4 regions of the Nonomuraea antimicrobica genome follow, and region 1 is predicted to be linked to each of the others. Evidence: riboswitches for the same ligand, from Rfam matches in the RefSeq annotation. Region 1 holds a riboswitch; each other region holds the start of a gene.
The links. A riboswitch is a leader RNA that binds a small molecule or an ion and turns the genes downstream of it on or off. The one in region 1 is predicted to bind cobalamin.

Region 1 (5,767 bases):
TCCCGGATCGCGTGGGAGACGAAGACGTTCCGCAACTACGACCTTCGGGTGCACACCTATGGCGAGCTGAAGAACATGGGCCTGTCGGCCCAGCCCGCCCAGCACGTCATCAAGAAGGTCACCGACGCCTACACAACGGTGAAGGCCCAGGCGAAGGCGAGGCTCCGCAAGCCCCTCACCAAGCCGATCGGGTTCCGCCCGGACGCGGCGCAGCCGTTCGACGACCGGTGCCTGTCCTGGCAGGTTGAGGCCCGCACCGTGAGCATCTGGACGACCGGCGGCCGGATGAAGGGTGTCGTGTTCGGCTGCTCCGACGACCAAGCCGCCGCGCTGGCCTCCTACCGCAAGGGCGAATCCGACCTGATCCTCCGGGACGGCATGTGGCTGCTGATCGCCACCTGTGACGTCCCGGACACCGACGTCACCGAACCCGACGGGTTCCTCGGCGTGGATCTCGGCATCGCCAACATCGCCACCACCGACGACGGCAAGCGCCACTCGGGCAGGCACCTCAACGCGGTCCGGCACCGCAACCGGGAACTCCGCCGCCGCCTCCAGGCCAAGCAGACGAAATCCGCCAAGCGCCTGCTCAAGCGCCGCCGCCGTAGCGAGTCCCGGTTCGCCCGGGACGTCAACCACGTCATCTCCAAGACCATCGTGACCGAGGCTGCACGCACCGGACGCGGTATCGCCCTGGAGGACCTCCAGGGCATCCGCGACCGGGTACGGCTCCGCAAGCCCCAGCGGGTCACCCTGCACTCGTGGTCGTTCCACCAGCTTGGCCAGTTCCTCGCCTACAAGGCGGCACGCGCCGGTGTCGCTCTGGTCTACGTGGACCCCGCCTACACCTCGCAAGGGTGCAGCCGTTGCGGCCACATCGACAGACGCAACCGGCCCAACCAGGAAACCTTCGCCTGTACGTCGTGCGGCTTCGCTGAGCACGCCGACGTCAACGCAGCCCTCAACATCGCCTCACGCGGTGTGGTGGGCTGGGCTGCTGTCAACCAGCCGAACGCGGCCTGACACCTGACCTCCAGTCAGGACGAGGAGCTGCAAGCTCGGGCCTTCAGTTCAGGCCCGAGTCGTTGACGGGTAGCGGCGAGGGGTGTAGACGACGCCGTTCTCCGCGACGCGGGTCGTGGAGGAGCCGACGATCAGCAGGCAGCGCATGTCCACCCGCGCCGGGTCCAGCTCGCCGAGCGTGGTGACGGTGACGCTCTCCTCCGGGCCGCCGACGTCGCGGCCGATCACCACGGGAGTGGCCGGTGCGCGGTGCTCCAGCAGCAGGTCCCGGGCCGCGGCGACCTGCCACGTACGGCTGCGCGAGGCCGGGTTGTAGATCGCCAGCACCAGGTCCGCCCGCGCGGCGGCGGTGAGCCGGCCGGCCACCACGTCCCACGGCTTGAGCAGGTCGGACAGCGACAGCACGCAGTAGTCGTGGCCGAGCGGCGCGCCCGCCCTGGCGGCCACCGCCTGGGCGGCGGTCAGCCCGGGGACGACCCGGACCGGCACCCCGGGGAAGTCGGCCGCGGCTTCGAGCACGGCGCTGGCCATGGCGAACACGCCCGGATCGCCAGACGACACCACCGCCACGCGGGCGCCGTCGCGGGCCAGCTCCAGCGCGTGCCTGGCGCGTTCGGCCTCGACCCGGTTGTCGGTACGGTGGCGGCGCTGGCGCGGGTTGGGGGCCACGCGGTCCACGTACGGGCCGTACCCGACGAGGTCCGTCGCCGCCGCCAGCGCCTCCTGTGCCTCCGGGGTCAGCCACGGCCGCCCGGCCGGGCCCAGGCCGACCACGGCCACCTCACCCCGCCCCTCGGCCACCGGCCGTTCGGGGACGAACGTGCGCTCGGCCGGGCTGGCGAGCAGGGCCAGCGAGAAGTACGGGACCCCGCCCGGGTCCACGTCCTTGAGCGGCGCGACCCGCTCGGCGTCCATGGTGGCGCGCTCGACGTACCAGGCGTCGTCGAGGCGGCCCGCCTCGGCCAGGGCGTCGCGGACCTTCTCGAAGGTCCTGCCCAGCTTGAGCACGGCGGCGGAGTCGGTGTCGCGCAGCCGTTCCGCCAGCACCTGCGCGGGCAGCGTACCGGGCAGGACGGTCAGCACCTCGTCCCGTTCCACCAGCGGACGCCCCAGCACGGCGGAGGCGGCGCTGACCGAGGTGACGCCGGGCACCACCTCGGTCGGGTAGCGATGGGCCAGGCGCTTGTGCAGGTGCATGTACGAGCCGTAGAAGAGCGGATCGCCCTCGGCCAGCACGACCACCGTCCGGCCGGCGTCCAGGTGGGCGGCCAGCCGCTCGGCGCAGTCGGCGTAGAAGTCGTCGAGCGCGCCCTGGTAGCCGCCGGGGTGGTCGGTGGTCTCCGTGGTCAGCGGGTAGAGCAGCAGCTCCTCGACCTGTCCCGCGCGCATGTACGGCAGGGCGATCGAACGGGCGATGCTGCGGCCGTGCCTGGCGGCGTGGTACGCGATCACGTCGGCCTCGCCGATCAGTCGGGCCGTCCTGACCGTGACCAGCTCGGGGTCACCGGGGCCGAGGCCGACCCCGTACAGGCGTCCTGTCATCGCGCTCACTCCGTCTCGCTGGCGATGGCGTTGACCGCCGCCGCCGTCATCGCACTGCCGCCGCGACGGCCGTGCACCACCAGGTACTCCAGGTCGCTGTCCGCCAGCGCCTGCTTGGACTCGGCCGCCCCGATGAACCCGACGGGGATGCCGAGCACGGCGGCCGGTCGTCCCGATCCCGCGGCGACCAGCTCCAGGAGCCGGAACAGGGCGGTCGGCGCGTTCCCGATCGCCACCACCGCGCCGTCGAGCCGGTCGCGCCACAGCTCCAGGGCGGCGGCGCTGCGGGTGGTGCCGAGCCGTTCGGCCAGCTCGGGCACGCGGGGGTCGCCCAGCGTGCACAACACCTCGTTGTCCGCGGGCAGCCTGCGCCTGGTCACGCCGGAGGCGACCATCATGGCGTCGCACAGCACCGGGGCGCCGCCGCGCAGGGCCGCGCGGGCCCGCGCGACCACCGAAGGCGACCAGGCCAGGTCGGTGACCAGGTCGGTCATGCCGCAGGCGTGGATCATGCGCACCGCCACCTGGGCCACCTCGGGCGGCATGCCCGTGAGGTCGGTCTCGGCGCGGATGGTCGCGAACGAGCGCCGGTAGATCTCGGCGCCGTCGCGGAGGTAGTCGGTCACTCCTGGCGTTCCTCGTATCCGTCAGTGGTTGCGATCATCTGGACGACCCGGCCGCGCGGCAGACCGCAGCGCCGCTCGCAACCGGCCCAGTGGACGGGTGTCCCGGGGACGCCCGCCAGGCTCTCCACCCAGCGCCGCGCGTCCGCCCGCACGTCCGCGAGCGCCTTCGCGCAGCCGGGACGTCCGGTGCAGGCGGTGACCGCGGACCACGGGGAGTCCGGGTCGGTGACGAGGCCCGCGGCGTCGAGTGCCTTCGTGGCCCGGTCCGCCTCGGCGGGGGAGAGGTCCAGCAGCACGGCGGTCCGCCAGGGGGTCAGGCGGACGGGGTGACCGGCGTCCGCGAGCGTCCTGGCCTGGGCGGGCGTCAACCGGCCGAGCGGCACCACGGCCTCGACCGCCACCCGGCCGTCCCACTGGGCGACCCGCCCCGCCCGCCGCCCGCCGATGGCGGCGGGTGGCCGCAGACCGGGGAGACTGCTGGCCGGGGGCGGGGTGTCGCCGCGCAGGCGGGCGGTGATCCGGGCGGGGCCGTTCGCCAGCTCGTGGACGCGCCAGGCGCGGGGAGCGTCGCCGGGCCGCTCGTCGAGGAACGCCTCGGCGGCGCGGATCATGAGCGGGATCGCCGAGCCGGGGCCGGTGGTCAGCCCGGTGTCCGTCCCGGCCAGCAGCAACCGCCCGTCACGCGGCCCCGTCGCCGCGAACGTGACGTCCGCGCCGAGCCCGATCACGTCGCCCGTGCCGTCGTCCAGGGCGAACAGGAACCGCCCCGGTAACCCGGCCAGCCGGGGACGCGCGCACAGCGCACGGTCGAGGGCGTCCGCCGGCGCGAGCACGTCCAGCAGCCCAACCGGCCCGCGCCCGCTCAGCGGGGAGGCCACGATGTTGCGCACCCGCTCGTGCGCGGGCGACGGCAGCAGGCCCACCGAGGCGATCCGCCCGGCGAAGACCTCGGGCCGGCTCAGCCCTCTCACCTGCACGTTCGCTCGCGACGTCAATTCGAGCACGCCCGTGCCCAGCTCGGCCGCGCACGAGGCCAGCTCGTGGAGCTGCGCGACGGAGACCGCGCCGCCGGGCAGGCGGACGCGGGCCAGCGGTCCGTCGGCGGCCTCGTGCACCTGGAGCGCCCCCGGACAGGCGTCGGGACGCACGCGTCCGGAAAAGTCAGCTATGGGCACGATGAGGAGCGTAACGCCACTTATGGGGTCGTCGCTCCTGCCGTAAGCTTCGCAGTAGGCGATGGCAATGGGAGGAAGCCGGTGCGAAACCGGCGCGGTCCCGCCACTGTGACCGGGGAGCGAACCCCACCACGAGGCCACTGCCCGGCGACGGGTGGGAAGGCCGGGGTGAGCGTTGATCCGGGAGCCAGGAGACTCCGGCCGTCGCGTCACCCACGACTGGGGCGAGGACCCCGAGGGAGGAATGCGTCGTGCCTGGCGACCGCCGTACCGTCCTGCTGCTCTCCACCTCCGACACCGACCTGCTGAGCGCGCGCGCCAGTGGCGCGGGCTACCGGCTGGGCAATCCGGCCCGGCTGACGGCCGAGGACGTCCCCGGTCTGGTGGCCGGAGCGGACCTCGTCGTGGTACGCCTGCTGGGCGGGCGCAGGGCCTGGGAGGAGGGCCTCGACGCGCTGCTGGCCGGGTCGCGTCCGGTGGTGGTGCTGGGCGGGGAGCAGGCGCCCGACGCCGAGCTGATGGAGCTGTCCACGGTCAGCGGCGGGGTCTGCGCCGAGGCGCACGCCTACCTGGCGCACGGCGGAGCGGGCAACCTGGCGCAGTTGCACGCGTTCCTGTCCGACACGGTCCAGCTGACCGGTCACGGGTTCGAGCCGCCCGCGGCGGCGCCCTCCTGGGGACGGCTGGAGCGTCCCGCCCGGTCGCAGAGCGGTCCGGTGGTGGGGGTGCTCTACTACCGGGCGCACCACATGGCGGGCAACACCGCGTTCGTCGAGACGCTGTGCGCCGCCGTCGAGGACGCGGGCGGGCAGGCGCTGCCGATCTTCTGCTCCTCCCTGCGTACGGCGGAGCCGGAGCTGCTCGACACCCTGCGCACGGCGGACGCGCTGGTCGTCACCGTGCTCGCGGCGGGCGGCTCGCGCCCGGCCACCGCCGGCGCGGGCGGCGACGACGAGGCATGGGACGTGGGCGCGCTGGCGGCCCTCGACGTGCCCATTTTGCAGGGGCTCTGCCTGACCACGTCCAGGCGGGCTTGGGAGGAGAACGACGACGGGCTGTCGCCGCTGGACGCCGCCTCGCAGGTGGCGATCCCGGAGTTCGACGGGCGGATCATCACGGTGCCGTTCTCGTTCAAGGAGGTCGACAGGGACGGGCTGACCGTCTACGTCGCCGACCCCGAGCGGGCCGCCAGGGTGGCGGGCATCGCCGTACGCCACGGCCTGCTCCGGCACACCCCTCCGGCGCGGCGGCGGCTGGTCGTGATGCTGTCGGCGTACCCGACCAAGCACTCGCGGGTCGGCAACGCCGTCGGGCTGGACACGCCCGCCAGCACCGTCCGGCTGCTGGCCCGGCTCGCCGAGGCGGGCTACGACCTGGGCGACGGGTTCCCCGGCGTGTTCC
Region 2 (5,767 bases), on a different contig from region 1:
TCACCAACGACGAGATCTTCCCCCGGATCGCCGGTGAATTACGGGGCCGCCGCGTGGCGGCCCCCGAGCTGTCGCTGAGGCAGCTACGCAGGATCGTTTACGGATAAGAGGAGACCTCGATGTGCGGAATCGTGGCCTACGTCGGCCCCAAGGACGCCGCGCCCATCCTGCTGGAGGGCCTGCAGCGGCTGGAATACCGGGGCTACGACTCGGCCGGGGTCGTGGTGTCCAACAAGGGCCTCAAGGTACGCAAGGTCAAGGGCCGGGTGGCCGATCTGGCCAAGGTCGTGCCGGGCAGGTTCAAGGGCAACCTCGGCATCGGGCACACCAGGTGGGCCACGCACGGCGTGCCGAGTGACGTCAACGCCCATCCGCACCTGTCCGCCGACGGGCGCGTCGCGGTCGTGCACAACGGCATCATCGAGAACGCCGGGGAGTTGCGCGCCAAGCTGGAGGCCGACGGGGTGGTGTTCGCCTCGGAGACCGACACCGAGGTGCTCGCGCACCTGATCGCCCACGCGGTCGACGAGAACGACTCGCTGGAGGAGGCCGTCAGGAAGACGCTCAAGGCCGTCGTGGGCACGTACGGCATCGCCGTGATCGACTCCGAGCGGCAGGGCGAGGTGGTCGTGGCCCGCAACGGCAGCCCGATCGTGCTGGGCATCGGCGAGAAGGAGATGTTCGCCGCCTCCGACGTGGCCGCGCTGGTCCGCTACACGCGCCAGGTCGTGCACCTGGAGGACGGCGAGCTGGCCGTGCTCAAGGCCGACGGTTTCCACACCTTCGCCAGCGACGCCCGTGAGACGGCCAAGGAGCCGTTGACCGTCGACTGGGACGCCGGCCACTACGACACCGGCGGCTATGAGCACTACCTGCTCAAGGAGATCTCCGAGCAGCCCGAGACGATCACCAGGACGTTGAGCGGGCGGCTCGACGAGCGGTTCCACGTCGCCCACCTCGGCGGTCTCAACATGGACGCCCGCGAGACGCGCTCGTTCCGCCGGGTGAAGATCATCGGGTGTGGCTCGGCGTACTACTCGGGGCAGATCGGGGCACAGCTCATCGAGGAGTTGGCGCGCATCCCGTCCGACGCCGAGCCGGCCAGCGAGTTCCGCTACCGCAACCCCGTCGTCGACCCCGACACGCTCTACGTCGCGATCAGCCAGTCGGGCGAGACGTACGACACGCTCGCCGCCGTGCAGGAGCTCAAGCGCAAGGGCGGCCGGGTCATCGGCATCGTCAACGCCGTCGGCAGCGCCATCGCCCGCGAGGTCGACGGCGGCATCTACCTGCACGCGGGGCCCGAGGTGTCGGTCGCCTCGACCAAGGCGTTCACCTCGACCTCGCTGGCGTTCGCGCTGCTCGCGCTGCACCTGGGCCGGGTGCGCGACCTGTCGCCCGCCGACGGGCGGCGCGTCGTGGAGGGCCTGCGCCGGCTGCCGGGGCAGATCGAGCAGATCCTCCAGCAGGGCGACAAGATCGCCGAGCTGGCCAAGAAGTACGCCCACCACCCGAGCATGATGTTCGTCGGCCGGGTGCGCGGCTACCCGGTGGCTCGCGAGGGCGCGCAGAAGCTCAAGGAGATCTCCTACATCCACGCCGAGGCGTATCCGGCCAGCGAGCTGAAGCACGGCCCGCTCGCGCTGATCGGCCCCGACATGCCGACCGTCGCGGTCGTGCCCGACGACGAGCTGCTCGACAAGAACCTCACCACGCTCGGCGAGATCCGCGCCAGGGGCGGCCAGGTGCTCATGGTGGGCCACCGCGAGCCCGGCGCGAAGCTGGCCGACGACGTCATCGTGATCCCGAAGAACGAGATCGAGCTGGACCCGATCCTGCTGACGATCCCGCTTCAGCTCCTGGCGTACTACGCGGCGGTGGTGCTCGGCCGGGACGTCGACAAGCCTCGCAACCTTGCCAAGAGCGTTACAGTCGAGTAGCTGTGCCAAATTCGTCGCAAAGTATCGTTATCTCGGTGCTGACGACATAAATTCAATACTGTGCGGCAGTTCGACCATCAGAGGCCCAATCCCGCACGCATGTATGACTACATGCTCGGCGGGAAGGACAACTTCGCGGTCGATCGCCTGGCCCTCGACCAGCTCACCGAGCTGATCCCGGAGGCGGTCCCGCTGGCCCGCGCGAACCGGGCCTTCCTTCAGCGTGCGGTGCGCTATGTGGCCCGCGCCGGGGTCGGCCAGTTCCTCGATCTCGGCAGCGGCCTGCCCACCCAGGGCTGCGCCCACGAGATCGCCCCAGAGGCGCGGGTCGTCTACGTCGACCACGATCCGGTGGTCGGTGCGCACGCCAAGGTCCTGCTCCGGCGCTCGCCGGGCAGGGCCTTTTTCGTTCAGGGCGACCTGCTCGACCCGGAGGACGTGCTGGCCAGGGCGGGTGAGTTCCTCGATCTCGACCGGCCGATCGGCGTGCTGCTGGTCTCGATCCTGCACTTCCTGCCCGACTCGGCCGATCCGCAGCGGGCGGTGGCCGTGCTGCGCGAGCGCATGGCGCCCGGCGGCTTCCTGGTGGTCTCGCACGCCACGACCCTGGCGCACGTGGACGGTGACGAACCGCCGGGAGGCAGTTCGCCCGGCGGTGGCGGGGCCGATCGCACCCCGTCCCGGATCAGGTCGTTCTTCGGTGACTTCCCGCTGGAGCCGCCGGGGCTCGTACAGGCCACCGACTGGCGTCCCGACCGTCCCAAGCTGGTGGGGGACTGGTCCCTGCCGTCGTCGCTCATGGCCGGAGTCGGACGGAAGCCGCCAGGAACTCTCGGCAGACGATAAAACGCCCAAAAACCCTATTAACCTATTAAATCCAGCAAAACACGGGAAAAGACTGTGGTCGGCCACGATTGAAATGTGTAACGCCGCGTAATGTGTCAATAACCTGAGGTAAGGGGGAAATTCGGGGGAGAGGCACCATGCGGCGTCGGCGATTCTTCGCCTGGGGGGCGGGCCTGGCCGCCTGCGTGACCGGCTGCGGCACGCAGTACGCCGGCGGGGACATGCCGCACGCCCGGTTCTCCATCGTGTCCGGCGGCGACCGCTGGGCCAGGGCGGGGCAGGTGTTCACCGACGCGGTCCGGGCGGCCGGGTTCGAGCTGGGTCCTGGTTCCAAGATCAGGGTGAGCGGCCTGCCCGCGCTGGCCGCCGACGAGCTGAACAACGGTCGGAGCGTGCTCGACACCGCCACCCCGCTGGCCAGGCTCACCGGAGAGGCCGAGGTCGTGGTCGTGCCCGGCCGCTCCCCTGTGCAGGACTTCGGCGACCTCGGCGAGCGGCTCCTCTCCCGCCCCGGCCAGACGCAGTTGGTGGGCGGGCCGCAGGGTGAGCCCGACCACCTGCTCTTCGGCCTGATCGCCAGGGCGCTCGGCGCGGACACCAGGCAGGTCTACTACACCGGCTACCCCAGCAGGGGCGAGGCCGCCGCCGCGCTGCTGTCCGGTCAGGCGATCGCCGCGGCGGGCCCGTTGTCGGACTGGCGTACCGCCATCGGCCGTGGCCGGGTCAGGGCGCTCGCGGTCTCCTCGGCCCAGCGGGTGCCGGACCTCGACGTGCCGACCCTGCTGGAGTGCGGGGTTCGGGTGGACTTCGCGGACTGGGCGGCCGCGTTCGGTCCCGAGCACATGTCCCAGGGGAGCCGCGACCGGGCTGTGCGCATGTGCGACCAGGTGCTGCGATCCGGTGTCTGGGAGGCGGCCTGCCGGGGCGAGGGGTGGCTGACGATCCCGCTGACCGGAGACGACTTCAGCCGCTGGCTCGGCACCGAGATCGCCAGAACGCGGGCCGTCCTGCGGGACCTCGGACTGCTCGACACCACCAAAGCCACAACATGCTGGGGTAGTTGCGGGAACGGCCACTAGATGTAGGATCCTGGTCGTCGCTGGTTCGCCTCTACGGAGGCGGAGCAAAAGGGAACCCGGTGAGATTCCGGGGCTGCCCCGCAGCGGTGAGTGGGAACGACCGCCGTCATTGACGCACTGGAGAGATCCGGGAAGCGACGGCCAGTAGGTGCCTTTGCGCGTGCCCGCGAGCCCGAAGACCTGCCAGCGGCGTGCCGGGCGTGTGCCCGGCAGGAAGTGTTCAGGGTCTCGAGGGCGGGCCAGGGCACGACGCGGCCGTACACACGCGCGCCGCCGTGCTCTCGCGTGCCCTCACGGGGATGAGCTCGCGAGGAGAGAGAGCACGTGACGCAGATCGTTGAGGTTGACCGCCGGCTGGCCATCGAGGAGGCCGCCGCCCGGGTGATCACCGACCCGGCCAACTCCCGCGTCGCCGCCCGGCTGCTGGCCGAGGAGATCGCCGACGAGGCCGCCGGGCACGGCGTGCGCTCGTTCTCCGAGTCCGTCGCCGCCACCCACGCGGCCGGGCTGGTCCAGGACGGGCTCGCGGAGTTCGTCGCCGCGCACGCCGCCGAGCTGGACGCGCTGGTCTCGGCCGAGGCGGACGACCGGTTCGAGTATTTCGGGCTGCGTACGGTCTACGACCGCTACCTGCTGCGTGACCCCGAGACGCGGGCGGTGCTGGAGCGGCCCCAGCACTTCTTCCTGCGCGTGGCCTGCGGGCTGTCGCAGACCGTGGCCGAGGCGGCCGAGCTGTACGGGCTGATGTCCAGGCTGGCGTACCTGCCCAGCTCGCCCACGCTGTTCAACTCCGGGGCCCGCCGCCCGCAGCTCTCGTCCTGCTTCCTGCTCGACTCGCCGCGCGACGAGCTGGAGGGCATCTACGACAGGTACGGCCAGGTGGCCCGGCTGTCGAAGTACGCCGGAGGCATCGGCATCTCGTGGACCAGGGTGCGCTCGCGCGGCTCGCTGATCAGGGGCACCAACGGCCACTCCAACGGCATCGTGCCGTGGCTGCGTACGCTCGACTCCTCGGTGGCTGCGGTCAACCAGGGAGGGCGGCGCAAGGGGGCGGCCTGCGTCTATCTGGAGACCTGGCACGCCGACATCGAGGAGTTCCTCGAACTGCGCGACAACACCGGCGAGGACGCCCGCCGCACCCACAACCTCAACCTGGCCAACTGGGTGCCGGACGAGTTCATGCGCCGGGTGGAGGCCGACGAGCCGTGGTCGCTGTTCGACCCGAAGGAGACGCCCGACCTCACCGACCTGTACGGCGAGACGTTCACCGCCGCCTACCGGGCCTACGAGGCGGCCGGTCGCTTCACCCGCCAGATCCCCGCCAGGACCCTGTACGGCCGCATGATGCGCACGCTCGCGCAGACCGGCAACGGCTGGATGACGTTCAAGGACGCCGCCAACCGCACCTCCAACCAGACCGCCCGCCCCGAGAACGTCATCCACCTGTCGAACCTGTGCACCGAGATCCTCGAGGTCACCAGCGACGGCGAGACCGCCGTGTGCAATCTCGGCTCGATCAACCTGGCCGCCCACCTGGCCGGGGACGACGTCGACTGGGAGCGGCTGGGCCGCACCGTGCGCACGGCCGTCCGGTTCCTCGACTGCACCATCGACCTGGGCTTCTACCCGACGCCCGAGGCCGAGGCGGCCAACAGGCGCTGGCGGCCCATCGGGCTCGGCGTGATGGGGCTGGCCGACGTGTTCTTCACGCTGCGGCTGCCGTTCGACTCGCCGCGGGCGCTGGAGCTGTCCACCCGGATCGCCGAGGAGATCGCGCTGGCCGCGTACGACACCTCGGCCGACCTCGCGGTCGAGCGCGGCCGGCACCCCTCGTACGCCGACACGCGGGCGGCCGGGGGAGTGCTGCACCCCGACCACTACGGCGCCGGCGGCAGGCCGCGC
Region 3 (5,767 bases), on a different contig from region 1:
TCAGGGCCGCCGCCGTCAGGGCCGCCGCCGTCAGGGCCGCCGCCGTCAGGGCCGCCACCGTCAGAGTCGTCATCGTCGGGCCCGCCGTTCGGGCGGTCGTCCTCGGGGTCGTGCTGGTCGTCGTCCCCCGCCGTACGCTCCAGCAGCTCCTCGAGCAGCCTCTCGTCCAGCCCCGGCGCGTCGAACGGGTCGCGCCGCCTGCGATGGGGCAACGACAGCCGGGCCGCGGCGCGTACGTCCTCGGTGGTCACCACGTCGCGCCCCTGCCAGGCGGCGTGCGCGATGGCCGCGTTCGCCGTCACCAGGTCGGCGCGCAGGCCGTCCACCTCGAAGGCCGCGCAGACGGTCGCGATCTGCCGCAGCCGCGCGTCCGGCAACCGCACGCCGGGCACCCTGGAGCGGGCGGCGGCGATCCGGGCCGCCAGCGCCGACTCCTCCCGCGCCCAGCGGGCCGCGAACGCCGCGGCGTCCGACTCGAAGGCCAGCCGCCGCCGCACCACCTCGGTCCGTTCGCCGGGATCTCGGGACGCCCTGACCTCGACCGTCAGCCCGAACCTGTCCAGGAGCTGCGGGCGCAGTTCGCCCTCCTCCGGGTTCATGGTGCCGACCAGCAGGAAGCGGGCGGCGTGGCGTACCGACACCGACTCGCGTTCGACGTAGCAGGTGCCCAGGGCGGCCGCGTCGAGCAGGAGGTCCACGAGGTGGTCGTGCAGCAGGTTCACCTCGTCGACGTACAGGACGCCGCGGTGGGCGGCGGCCAGCAGGCCCGGTTCGAACGCCTTCACGCCTTCCGTCAGCGCTCGTTCCACGTCGAGCGAGCCGACCAGCCGATCCTCCGACGCGCCGACGGGCAGCTCGACCAGGGCGGCCGGCCGTTCCATGCCCGGGACACCGGGTTCGTGCGGCCCGTCCGGGCACCCCAGGTCGGACGCGGCGGGGTCGCAGGCGAACCGGCAGCCGGGCACCACGGCGACCGCGGGCAACTGGGCCGCCAGCGCGCGTACGATCGTGGACTTCGCCGTGCCCTTCTCCCCGCGTACGAGCACCCCGCCCACCCGGGGCGAGACCGCGTTCAGCACCAGCGCCAGCTTCAGGTCGTCGAGGCCGACGACGGCGCTGAACGGATACGTGACGATCAAAACTCAGACCTTCCGGTTGACGTGAGCCACCCGCCAGCCGGTCAGCCCGGTGGTGGACAGTTCGGTGGTGGACAGGGGAGCCAGGTCGAAGCGGGCGGTGGTCAGCGGGCCGACTCCCAGCGCGTGGGCGAGCGCCGCCCTGATGGCGCCCGCGTCGCAGACGGCGACGCGCTCGGGCTCGTCACGCGTCGCGTCGAGCCAGCCCGCCACCCTGGCGGCGAGCGCGGCCAGGGACTCGCCGCCGTGCGGGGCGGCGTGCGGGTCGGCCAGCCAGCTCGCCAGCGCCTCCGGCTCCTCCAGCGCGACCCGCTCGTACGGCAGGCCGCGCCACCGCCCGCAGTCCGCCTCCGCCAGGGCGGGGGTCTCGCGTGCCGTCAGGCCCATGGCGGCGGCGGTCTGCCGGGCGGCCCTGGTGGGAGCGACCCAGGCCGCCCCCGCGGCGGGCCGCAACGCGGCGGCCCTGGTCAGACCGGCCGCGTCGGCGTCCTCGTCGACGGGAAAGAACGCGGCCCGCATCCCCGGCGTCGTGGCGTGCCGGACGAACAGCATCTCGCTCAGCTCGGCGCCGCCACTCGCGCCGGAGCCGCCGTACGCCGCGCCGCCCGGTCGCTCACCCAGCCGAACAGCACGCCGAACGCCGTCCAGAACACGAGCTGCGTGCCGATCGAGGCGAGCCTGAACTCCCACAGCAGCGTCGCGGGGAACCCGTCGGGCACCTCGTCGACCGGCGGCAGCAGCCACCACGCGGCGACCACGGGCACGAGGAAGGCCGCCACCGCCGCCAGCCCGCGCGCCCAGGGATCCCCGGTGACCCGGCGGGCCGTGGCCACGGCGACCGCCGTCGCCGCCAGCCCGACGAGGATCAGCACCAGGTAGAGCAGCGTGCGGCTGTTGATCGTCGCGGGATCGCCCACGGCGGGCGGGTTGGCGGGATACTTCACGAAGGGCACGAGGATGACCGCGGCGAACGCCGTACCGGCGGCGGCCAGCGCCAGCCGCCCGTCCGAACGCGGCCCCACCCGCCCCCGCAGCCCCGCGAAGACGAGGGCGAACACGCCGCCCACCGCGAGCCCGTAGAGCCCGGTGGCCAGGAAGAGCCCGGCCTTCTGCACCGGCCTGCTGACCTCGGCCTCCTCGCCGTGGCTGTGCGCGGCCTGCTCGGCGGCGGGCGCCGCCGCCTCTTCGAGGGCGATCGCGTGGTCCACGCGAGGCTCCCCGAAGACGAAGGCGAAGCCGCCCGCGATCAGTCCGGCCAGCAGTCCCACGAGCAGACCTCTGGCCAGGAGAGTGCGTACCACCCCGCCCCCTAGTGGCAGGGCACGCCGAGCAGGTGCCGCCCGTCGTGCATCAGCTCGTGCAGGAAGGTGCCCGTCTGGGAGACGGCGCCGTTGTCCATCAGGACCAGGTACGCCACGAGCAGCAGCACCGGTACGGCGAGCAGCCAGGGCCGCAGGCGCGGAAAGGGAATCGTGGACGGGCTGGACAACCCGCTCATGTGAGCCTCCTCAGGGTGACGCGTCCCATGTCGCGAGGTCACGGTCGCCAAGCGACCTGGCTCCCGGGATCAACGTCCCGGATACAGTGGCGCGTCCGCACCGGCATCTCACCGGATTTCCCTTGGACAACCGTGAAATCTACCGGAACGTATCCTTTCCTCCCGTTCGCGTCAACGGACCCCCGGTGACACCTGGAGCGGACTCTCATATGAGACGATGCCGAACGAAGGCGACGGCGGACTGAGGAAGCCGGTGTGAATCCGGCGCGGTCCCGCCACTGTGATCGGTGAGCGAGCCCCGACAGAAGGCCACTGCCCATGGGCGGGAAGGCCGGGGCGAGCGTCGACCCGAGAGCCAGGAGACTCACGCGGTCGCCTCCTCGTGGAAATTGGGGCGGATCTCCCCAAGAGAGGACGGTGGTCGGCATGCCGCGCGCTCGGCGTGACGCCTTTCCCGCTGCCCACGGCCCCGGCTCATCCGGGGCAGGGCGTTCTCCGGCGATCCCGCTCCGTCATGCCGGTCAGGAAGGGTACCGCCCATGACGAGCCGACGCTCGCTCCCGCTCGCACTGCTGTTGATCTTCGGGCTGGTCGCCGGGTGCGGCGGTGCCCAGCCCGGCGCCTCCCCGCCCCCGGCCACCCCGTCGACCGGTACGGGCTTCCCCGTCACCGTGACCAACTGCGGCGTCACCACCACCTACCGGCAGGCGCCGCGGCGCGCGGTCACGATGAACCAGCACGTGACCGAGATCATGCTGGCGCTCGGGCTGGAGAGGTCGATGGCCGGCACCGCGTACCTCGACGACCGCATCCCGCCCCGGTACGAGGCCGCCTACCGCAGCATCAAGGTGCTCGCCGAGGAGTACCCGTCGTACGAGGCGCTGCTGTCGGCCGAGCCCGACTTCGTCTACGGCGGCTTCACCAGCGCCTTCGACGACCAGGAAGGACGCAGCCGCAGGACGCTGGCCGAGGCCGGGATCGACTCGTACCTCAGCCTGGAGGCGTGCCCGTCCGGCCCGGTGACCATGGACCTCCTGGAGGAGGAGATCCGCACGATCGGCCGGGTTTTCGGCGTGCCCGAGCGCGCCGAGCAGCGCGTCGCCGAGCTGCGCGGGGTGCTGGAGGGCGTGCGGGCGAAGCTCGGCGGGGTCGAGCCGGTCAAGGTGTTCGTCTACGACAGCGGCGACAAGACCGCCTTCACCGCGGGCGGCGCGGGCATCGGGAACGACCTGATCAGCCGGGCCGGTGGCGTGAACCTCTTCGCCGACCTGGCCAAGGCGTTCGGTGACGTGTCGTTCGAGCAGGTCGCCGAACGCGCGCCCGACGTGATCGTCATCTACGACTACGGTGACCAGACGGTGGCGGACAAGAAGAGGTTCCTGCTGGCCAACCCGGCGCTCAAGGACGTGCCGGCCGTCAAGGAGCAGCGGTTCGCGGTGCTGCCGCTGTCGTCCACGGTGCTCGGCGTACGCGCGCCGGAGGCGGTCGAGTCGTTGGCCCGCCAGCTTCACCCGGACCACTTCGCGTGATCGGCACGGCGGTGCCGCGGGCCCGTGCGCGCCTGTCGTACTGGCTGGTCCTGGCCCTGCTCGCGGCGGTGGTCGGCGCCGCGGCCACGGCCGGGATCGCGGCCGGGTCGGTCGCGCTGGCCGCCGGTGACGTGTGGGGCATCGTGCTGCACCGGCTCGCGCCCGCGCTCGTCGAGCCCACCTGGCCGCCGGTCAGGGAGACGATCGTGATGGACGTACGGGTGCCGCGCGTGCTGCTGTGCGGCGTCGTCGGGGCGGGACTGTCGGTGTGCGGGATGGCGCTCCAGGCGCTGGTGCGCAACCCGCTGGCCGACCCGATGCTGCTGGGCGTCTCCTCGGGGGCGACCGTGGGCGCGGTGCTCGTCCTGGTGCTGAACGTCTCGCTGCTGGGGGCGTTCTCGTTGCCGCTGGCCGCGTTCGCCGGGGCGCTGGGCGCGCTGACGCTGGTGTACTTCCTGGCCCGCTCCGGCGGGCGGATGACCACCGTACGGCTCGTCCTGGCGGGGGTGGCGACCGCCGAGGTGCTCTCCGCGGTCGCCAGCTACCTCGTCATCACCTCGGGCGACCCGCGCAAGACCGAGTCGGCGCTGCGCTGGATGCTGGGCGGCTTCGGCGGCACCACCTGGGACCTGGTGCCGATCCCCGCGGCGGCCGTACTGCTCGGCACGGTGGCGCTGCTCGGCGTGTCACGCCCGCTGAACCTGCTCCTGGCGGGCGAGGAGGCCGCCGCCTCGATGGGGCTGAACGTGCACCGCTTCCGCGGCTGGCTGTTCGTCCTCGTCGCGCTGGTGGTCGGGGCGGTCGTCGCGGTCAGCGGCGCCATCGGGTTCGTCGGGCTGATGCTCCCGCACGTCGTCCGCCTGCTGGTCGGCGCCGAGCACCAGCGTGCTCTCCCGGCCGCGGCGCTGCTGGGCGCGGCCTTCATGATCGCCGCCGATCTGGCGGCCAGGACGCTCATCGCTCCGCAGGAGATCCCGATCGGCATCCTGACGGCGCTCGCGGGCGGACCGTTCTTCCTGTGGCTGATGAGACGGAGGGCGGCCCGATGACCCCGGGCGCGCTGCGCGTCGAGAACGTGGGCGTGGCCGTCGCCGGTCGGGCCCTGGTGCGTGACGCCTGCCTGGACGTGGCGCCCGGCGAGGTGGTCTCGCTGGTCGGACCGAACGGGGCGGGCAAGTCCACCCTGTTACGCACCCTCTACCACGCCCGGCGGCCCACGTCGGGGCGGGTGCTGCTGGACGGCGAGGACGTCTGGCGGATGAGCGGCCGACGGCTCGCCCGGCGGCTGGCCGCCGTCCTCCAGGAGTCGCCGGGGGAGTTCGAGCTGACCGTGTACGAGGTCGTGGCCATGGGACGCAGCCCGTACAAGCGGGCCTTCCAGGGCGACGACACCGACGACCGGCAGATCATCCTGGACGCCCTGGCCGCGCTCGACGTCACAGGGCTGGCGCGGGCGCCGTTCGACCGGTTGTCGGGAGGGGAGAAGCAGCGGGTCCTGATCGCCCGCGCCCTGACCCAGCGGACCGGGACCATCGTGCTCGACGAGCCGACCAACCACCTCGACCTGCGCCACCAGCTCGACGTGCTGCGGCTGGTGCGCGGCC
Region 4 (5,767 bases), on a different contig from region 1:
CGGCGTCGAGGTCGAGCGGGACGTGCTGGAGCGAGCAGGACGTGCTCACCACCAGTTCCCCGGCCAGGCCGAGCAGAGACGCGCATGTCGCCAGGGCCCGACGCAGGTCGGTTCGCCAGATGTTGCGGCCGTCCACCACGCCTGCCACCAGTGTGCGCAGCGGCAGCCCGCCGATCGAGGCCAGCGTCCGCAGGTTGCCCGGCCCGGTGACGAAGTCGAGGCCGATCGCCTCCACCGGCGTCCCCGCCAGGACAGCCAGAGCGTCGCCGATGTCGCCGAAAGCGGTGGCCACCAGCAGCCGTGGGCGCGACGGCAGACGGGCGAGCCTGCGGTAGGCGTGTCCGAGCGCGGCCAGCTCGTGCGAGGTGAGATCGGTGGCCAGCACCGGCTCGTCGAGCTGAACCCACTGCGCGCCCGCCCCGCTCAGCCGTTCCAGCAGTTCGGCGTACACCTCGATCAGGTCGTCGAGCAGGTCCAGCGGCCGGAATCCGGCCGACGCGGCGGACAGCAGCAGAAAGGTCAGCGGGCCGACCAGCACGGGCCGGGTCTCCACGCCCAGCGTCCGCGCCTCCAGGTACTCGGCCAGCGGCTTGGACCGTCCCGCCGCCGCCAGCCGGAACCTGGTGTCGCGGCCGACTTCGGGAACGAGGTGGTGGTAACCGGTGCCGAACCACTCGCGCGTCTCCAGTCCGGGCGTCCCGTCTGTGCCCCTGGCCATCGCGAAGTAGGCGTCCAGCCCGTCCAGATGGCGGAAGCGCTCCGGGATGGCGTCGACCAGCAGGGCGGTGTCGAGCACCTGGTCGTAGAAGGAGAAGGTGTTGGAGGGGATCTGTTCGAGACCGGACTCGCGCAGGTCGGTCCAGACCGAGTGGCGCAGCCGGGCGCCCATCTCCAGCAGCCCCGCGGCGTCGAGGCGGCCCGCCCAGTAGTCCTCGGTGGCTCGCTTCAGTTCGAGCCGGGTACCGATCCGGGGGTAGCCGAGTACGGTCGCTCCGGGCACGGGGGCTGTCATGGCTGCTCTTTCTCGTCGTGAAGCGGGCGGGCCGGGATCCGAGCGCGGTCCGGGTCGCGGGCCTGGCAGCCCGGATGGGTGCCAGGCCCGCGCCGGGCTCAGCTCGCCTTGAAGTCGGTCGCCTCGCCGCGGATCTCCCGGGCCGCGGTCACCAGGTTCTCCAGCGAGGCCCGTACCTCGGGCCAGCCGCGGGTCTTCAGCCCGCAGTCGGGGTTGGCCCACAGCCGGTCGGCGGGGATCGCGTCGAGCCCCTTGCGCAGCAGCGAGGTGACCTCCGCCACGCTGGGCACGCGCGGGGAGTGGATGTCGTAGACGCCTGGGCCGACCTCGCGCGGGTAGCCGGCCTCGGCCAGCTCGTGGGCGACCTGCATGTGCGAGCGGGCGGCCTCCAGGCTGATCACGTCGGCGTCGAGGTCGTCGATGGCGGCCAGGATCTCACCGAACTCCGCGTAGCACATGTGCGTGTGGATCTGCGTCTCCGACCGCACCACAGCCGTGGCCAGCCGGAACGCCTCGGTCGCCCACGCCAGGTAGGCGGTCCTGTCGGCGGCGCGCAGCGGGAGCGTCTCACGCAGCGCGGGCTCGTCCACCTGGATCACCCCGGTCCCGGCGGTCTCCAGGTCGGCGACCTCGTCGCGCAGGGCGAGGGCCACCTGGCGGGCGGTGTCGGCGAGCGGCTGGTCATCGCGGACGAACGACCAGGCAAGCATGGTGACCGGGCCGGTGAGCATGCCCTTGACCGGGCGGCTGGTCTGCGACTGGGCGTAGGTGGTCCAGCGCAGCGTCATGGGCTCGGGACGGGAGATGTCGCCGGCCAGGATCGGCGGGCGCACGTAGCGGCTGCCGTAGGACTGGACCCAGCCGTGCTGGGTGGCGACATAGCCGTCGAGCTGCTCGGCGAAGTACTGGACCATGTCGTTGCGCTCGGGCTCGCCGTGCACCAGCACGTCCAGCCCGGCCTCCTCCTGGAAGGCCAGCACGGCGCGGATCTCCGCTTCCATGCGCTCGTCGTAGGCGGCCTGGTCGATGCGGCCGGCCCGCAGATCGGCGCGGGCGGTGCGCAGCTCGCTCGTCTGCGGGAACGAGCCGATCGTGGTCGTGGGCACCGGCGGGAGGCCCAGCCGGGTGCGCTGGGCCTCGGTCCGCTCGGCGTACGGCTGGGCGCGGCGGGTATCGGCGGCGGTGACGGCCTCGGCGCGGGCCCGTACGGACGGGACCCGGGTGAGCGGCGAGGTGGCCCGCGACCGCAGGGCGGCCTGGTTGGCGGCCAGCTCACCGGAGATATCGTCACCGGCGAGGCCGCGGGCGAGGGTGACGATCTCCGCGGTCTTCTGGCGGGCGAAGGCGAGCCAGCGTGCCACCTCGGGGTCGATCTCGGTCTCGAGTGCGGCGTCGTAAGGGACGTGCAGGAGGGAGCAGGAGGCGGCCACGTCCACCCGGGCGGCGAGGTCGCGCAGCGCGGTGAGCGTGGTCAGCGACCTCTCCAGGTCGTTGATCCAGATGTTGCGGCCGTCCACGACTCCGGCGACCAGCCGCCTTCCCGGGAGGCCGCCGAGGGCGGTCAGGTCGTCCAGGTTCGTCGCGGCGGGGCCGGTGAAGTCGAGCCCGAGGCCGTCGACGGGCGCGTCGGCGAGCACCGGCAGGGCCTCGCCGAGCCGGTCGAAGTAGGTCGCGACGAGGAGCTTGGGCCGCTGGGTCAGCCCGCCGAGGTACCGGTAGGCGGTGGCGACGGCGTCGAGCACGGCCCGGGGCCGGTCCTGCACCAGGGCGGGCTCGTCGAGCTGGACCCAGGTGGCGCCGGCGGACCGGAGCGCGGCCAGCACGTCGGCGTAGACGGGCAGCAGCCGCTCCAGCAGGCTGAGCGGCTCGAAGGCGGGGTCGACGCCTGGGGCGGGCTTGGCCAGCAGGAGGTAGGTGACCGGGCCGACCAGGACCGGACGCGCCTCCAGGTCCAGGGCGAGGGCCTCGCGCAGCTCGCCGAGCTGCTTGGCCGGGTCGGCGGTGAAGGTGGTGCCGGGGCCGAGTTCGGGCACCAGGTAGTGGTAGTTGGTGTCGAACCACTTGGTCATCTCCAGCGGCGCGACGTCCTGGGTGCCGCGCGCCATGGCGAAGTACCCGTCGAGCGGGTCGGCCTCGACGGCGGCGCGGTGCCGTTCGGGGATGGCGCCGACCATGACGGTGGTGTCCAGCACGTGGTCGTACAGCGAGAAGTCGCCGGTCGGTACCTCGGCGACACCGGCGTCGGCCAGGCGGCGCCAGTTGTCGCGGCGCAGCGTCTCGGACGTGGAGCCCAGCTCGGCCGCGGTGACGCGGCCGGCCCAGTAGCCCTCGACGGCCTTCTTCAGCTCCCGGTCCGGACCCTGACGCGGGTAGCCGTACACGGTGGCGGCAGGGATGGCGCTGGGGGTGGCAGGAGTTTCGGCCACGGAACTCTCCTTCGCGAGTCACGAGAGACCTCGACGGATCCCCGGAGCGAAGGCGCGACCGCAGCGCGGGCATGGGCACGTGCCTGCGGGTCCGCCCGGCCCGCCCTCGAGGCCGTCGACGTCGCCGCGCGCTGGTGCGCGCGGGCAGTGGCAGGTCTTCGGACTCGTGGGCGTCCTGCTCGCTCCTACTGGCCGTCGCTTCCCCGGCCTCAAGAGGCCGAGTGCTGGTGACGGCGGTCGTTCCCACTCACCGCTGCGGGGCAGTCCCGGACTCACACCGGGTTCCCTCTTACGACGCGCCTGCCTGGCGGGCAGGGCGAACCAACTGCAAGGGCCACACTAGAGCCGAAACGCATCTCACGCGACAACGGGTCCCGTGCGTGAGTCGGGATGATCTAGTGATCGGCCAGGTCGTGACCGTTCAGATCGCGAACCTTGCCGGATCAGTGCCCGATCTCTCGGGCTTTGATCCGGCACCCGGGCGTCGATCAGACTGCCTTCTTCAGGAACTGCAGGACGCGGGCGTTGTAGGCATCGGGCTTTTCGGCGGGGACGATATGGCCGGCGCCCTGAATGAAGTCGGTCTCAGAACCGTCGGCCAGGCTCTCACGGATGGCGGTCAGGGACGCCTCGTCCATGGAGACGCTCTGGTCGGCGGTGCCGTGCAGGTAGAGCGTGGGCTGGGTGGGGAGCGCGCCCCACAGCGCCATGTGGGCGGCCTCCCATTCGGGGGTGCCCATCACCTTCGGGCCGAAGTTCATCCGGTAAAGGTCCAAGGCAGCCCGCAGGCGGGCCGGTTCGTTCAGGGCCTTGCGGACCGCTTCGAAGTCCTCGGTGGCGTCGTAGCTGGGTGCGGTCCACTTGTCCTGCATGACCTGCCTCAGCCAGGCCATGTCGTTGGCGGCAACGATCGTTTCGGCCATGTCCATCTGGAAGAACCAGAAGTGGTTGAGCCGCTCGATGCCCTCATAGGTGCTGGCGTAGTTGGCGAAGAACCACAGCGGTGGGACGTCGCTGATGACCACCTTCGACCAGCGCTCGGGTGCGGTGGTGGCGGCGGCCCAGGCGGTGGCGGCGCCCCAGTCGTGGCCGATCAGGACCGCGTCGCTGCCGCCGCCGAGCGCCTGGTGTATGGCATTGGCGTCGGAGACCAGGTCGACCAGCAGCATGCTGCCGTCGGCCGGCAGGGCTGAGGGGGCAAAGCCCCGGATGTTCGGGGCGACGGCCCGGTAGCCGGCCGCGGCCAGCGCCGGGATCAGGTGCCGGTAGGTTGCCTCGCCGGATTCGGGGAAGCCGTGGAGCAACAGCGCCAGCGGACCCTCGCCCTCTTCGACGTAGGCGATTTGGATACCGTTGACGGTCACGGAACCGTGCTGCATTGCGCGATCTCCTTGCAGGTTGATGGCCTCGGAGCTGCCTCCGGGCCGAACACGCACGATCCTCACAGCTTGCCAACCACTCGACAAGTACCTACTATTTTGTAAGGTACTGACCTTTTTCTCAGTGAATGGGTGTGCGATGAAGAAGACGAGCTACTCGTGCGGCCTCGACGCCGCCGTCGACGTGGTCGGCGGCAAGTGGAAGGCGCTGATCCTTTGGGCGCTGCATCACGAGCCGATGCGGTTCGGCGAGCTGCGCCGTCAGGTCCCGGGCATCAGTGAGAAGATGCTGATCCAGCAGCTGCGCGAGATGGAGCATTGCGGCCTGGTCCATCGCGAGGTCTACCAGCAGGTCCCACCCAAGGTGGAGTATTCACTCACCGAGTTCGGCCGGTCGTTGAACACCGCGCTGATCCCGCTGGGCGAATGGGGCGAGAAGCACATGCAGACCATCGAGGCCATCCAAGCTGCCGATGGCGCTTCCAGCGTTGCCTGACCAGATTGCCGCGCCGTCTCCGCGGGCCGCTACCCAGATCGAGCACGTCCAAAGTGTCCGCATCCGGGCAGCGAGCCTGTCTACCAACAGGCCCATTTTCACGTGGGCCGACCGTCGCTGATGCGGTTCTTCCTCGGCAACTTGAATGGTCGCGGGCATTCGTCTCGGGAAAACCTTCGAACTCGGCCCTCAGCCTGGGGGACTCCGAGCAGGCGTGCTCGGCCGACTCGACCGGCACCGTCGCGCGCACCCAGCCGCGCTCGTCGGGCTCGGTGGCGGTCTCCTCCACCGCCCGCACCACGGCGTGCCGTGTACCGGGGCGTCGGTTGGACCGTCGCCCCGGCCATCGTCGTCGGCCCGGTTTCTGCTGCGATCAGGGGCGTTGGCCGGGCTGGTTCACGATCGTGGCTTCGAGTTGCGCGGTCAGGCCCACCGTGCCCGCCTTGAAGGTCTC

Region 2: another riboswitch for cobalamin. It lies ahead of ABD844_RS05645 (ribonucleoside-diphosphate reductase subunit alpha); the one in region 1 lies ahead of cobN (cobaltochelatase subunit CobN).
Region 3: another riboswitch for cobalamin. It lies ahead of ABD844_RS12360 (ABC transporter substrate-binding protein); the one in region 1 lies ahead of cobN (cobaltochelatase subunit CobN).
Region 4: another riboswitch for cobalamin. It lies ahead of metE (5-methyltetrahydropteroyltriglutamate--homocysteine S-methyltransferase); the one in region 1 lies ahead of cobN (cobaltochelatase subunit CobN).

What each region holds. Positions count from the first base shown of each region.
Region 1 is NZ_BAAAZP010000077.1:113,767-119,533, forward strand. It holds gene ABD844_RS20485 (RNA-guided endonuclease InsQ/TnpB family protein) at 1-1,023, shown strand, start outside; gene ABD844_RS20490 (precorrin-2 C(20)-methyltransferase) at 1,072-2,565, opposite strand; gene ABD844_RS20495 (precorrin-8X methylmutase) at 2,571-3,191, opposite strand; gene cobG (precorrin-3B synthase) at 3,188-4,366, opposite strand; cobalamin riboswitch at 4,391-4,582, shown strand; gene cobN (cobaltochelatase subunit CobN) at 4,618-5,767, shown strand, end outside.
Region 2 is NZ_BAAAZP010000016.1:26,232-31,998, forward strand. It holds gene ABD844_RS05625 (hypothetical protein) at 1-107, shown strand, start outside; gene glmS (glutamine--fructose-6-phosphate transaminase (isomerizing)) at 120-1,940, shown strand; gene ABD844_RS05635 (SAM-dependent methyltransferase) at 2,001-2,786, shown strand; gene ABD844_RS05640 (Bug family tripartite tricarboxylate transporter substrate binding protein) at 2,924-3,865, shown strand; cobalamin riboswitch at 3,870-4,067, shown strand; gene ABD844_RS05645 (ribonucleoside-diphosphate reductase subunit alpha) at 4,190-5,767, shown strand, end outside.
Region 3 is NZ_BAAAZP010000044.1:80-5,846, forward strand. It holds partial or broken gene ABD844_RS12340 (magnesium chelatase ATPase subunit I) at 1-1,136, opposite strand, end outside; gene ABD844_RS12345 (histidine phosphatase family protein) at 1,143-1,688, opposite strand; gene ABD844_RS12350 (CbtA family protein) at 1,694-2,437, opposite strand; gene ABD844_RS12355 (CbtB domain-containing protein) at 2,446-2,634, opposite strand; cobalamin riboswitch at 2,837-3,021, shown strand; gene ABD844_RS12360 (ABC transporter substrate-binding protein) at 3,174-4,163, shown strand; gene ABD844_RS12365 (FecCD family ABC transporter permease) at 4,163-5,212, shown strand; gene ABD844_RS12370 (ABC transporter ATP-binding protein) at 5,209-5,767, shown strand, end outside.
Region 4 is NZ_BAAAZP010000049.1:58,789-64,555, forward strand. It holds gene metE (5-methyltetrahydropteroyltriglutamate--homocysteine S-methyltransferase) at 1-1,012, opposite strand, end outside; gene metE (5-methyltetrahydropteroyltriglutamate--homocysteine S-methyltransferase) at 1,111-3,438, opposite strand; cobalamin riboswitch at 3,571-3,780, opposite strand; gene ABD844_RS13490 (alpha/beta fold hydrolase) at 3,927-4,817, opposite strand; gene ABD844_RS13495 (winged helix-turn-helix transcriptional regulator) at 4,957-5,313, shown strand; gene ABD844_RS13500 (CU044_5270 family protein) at 5,687-5,767, opposite strand, start outside.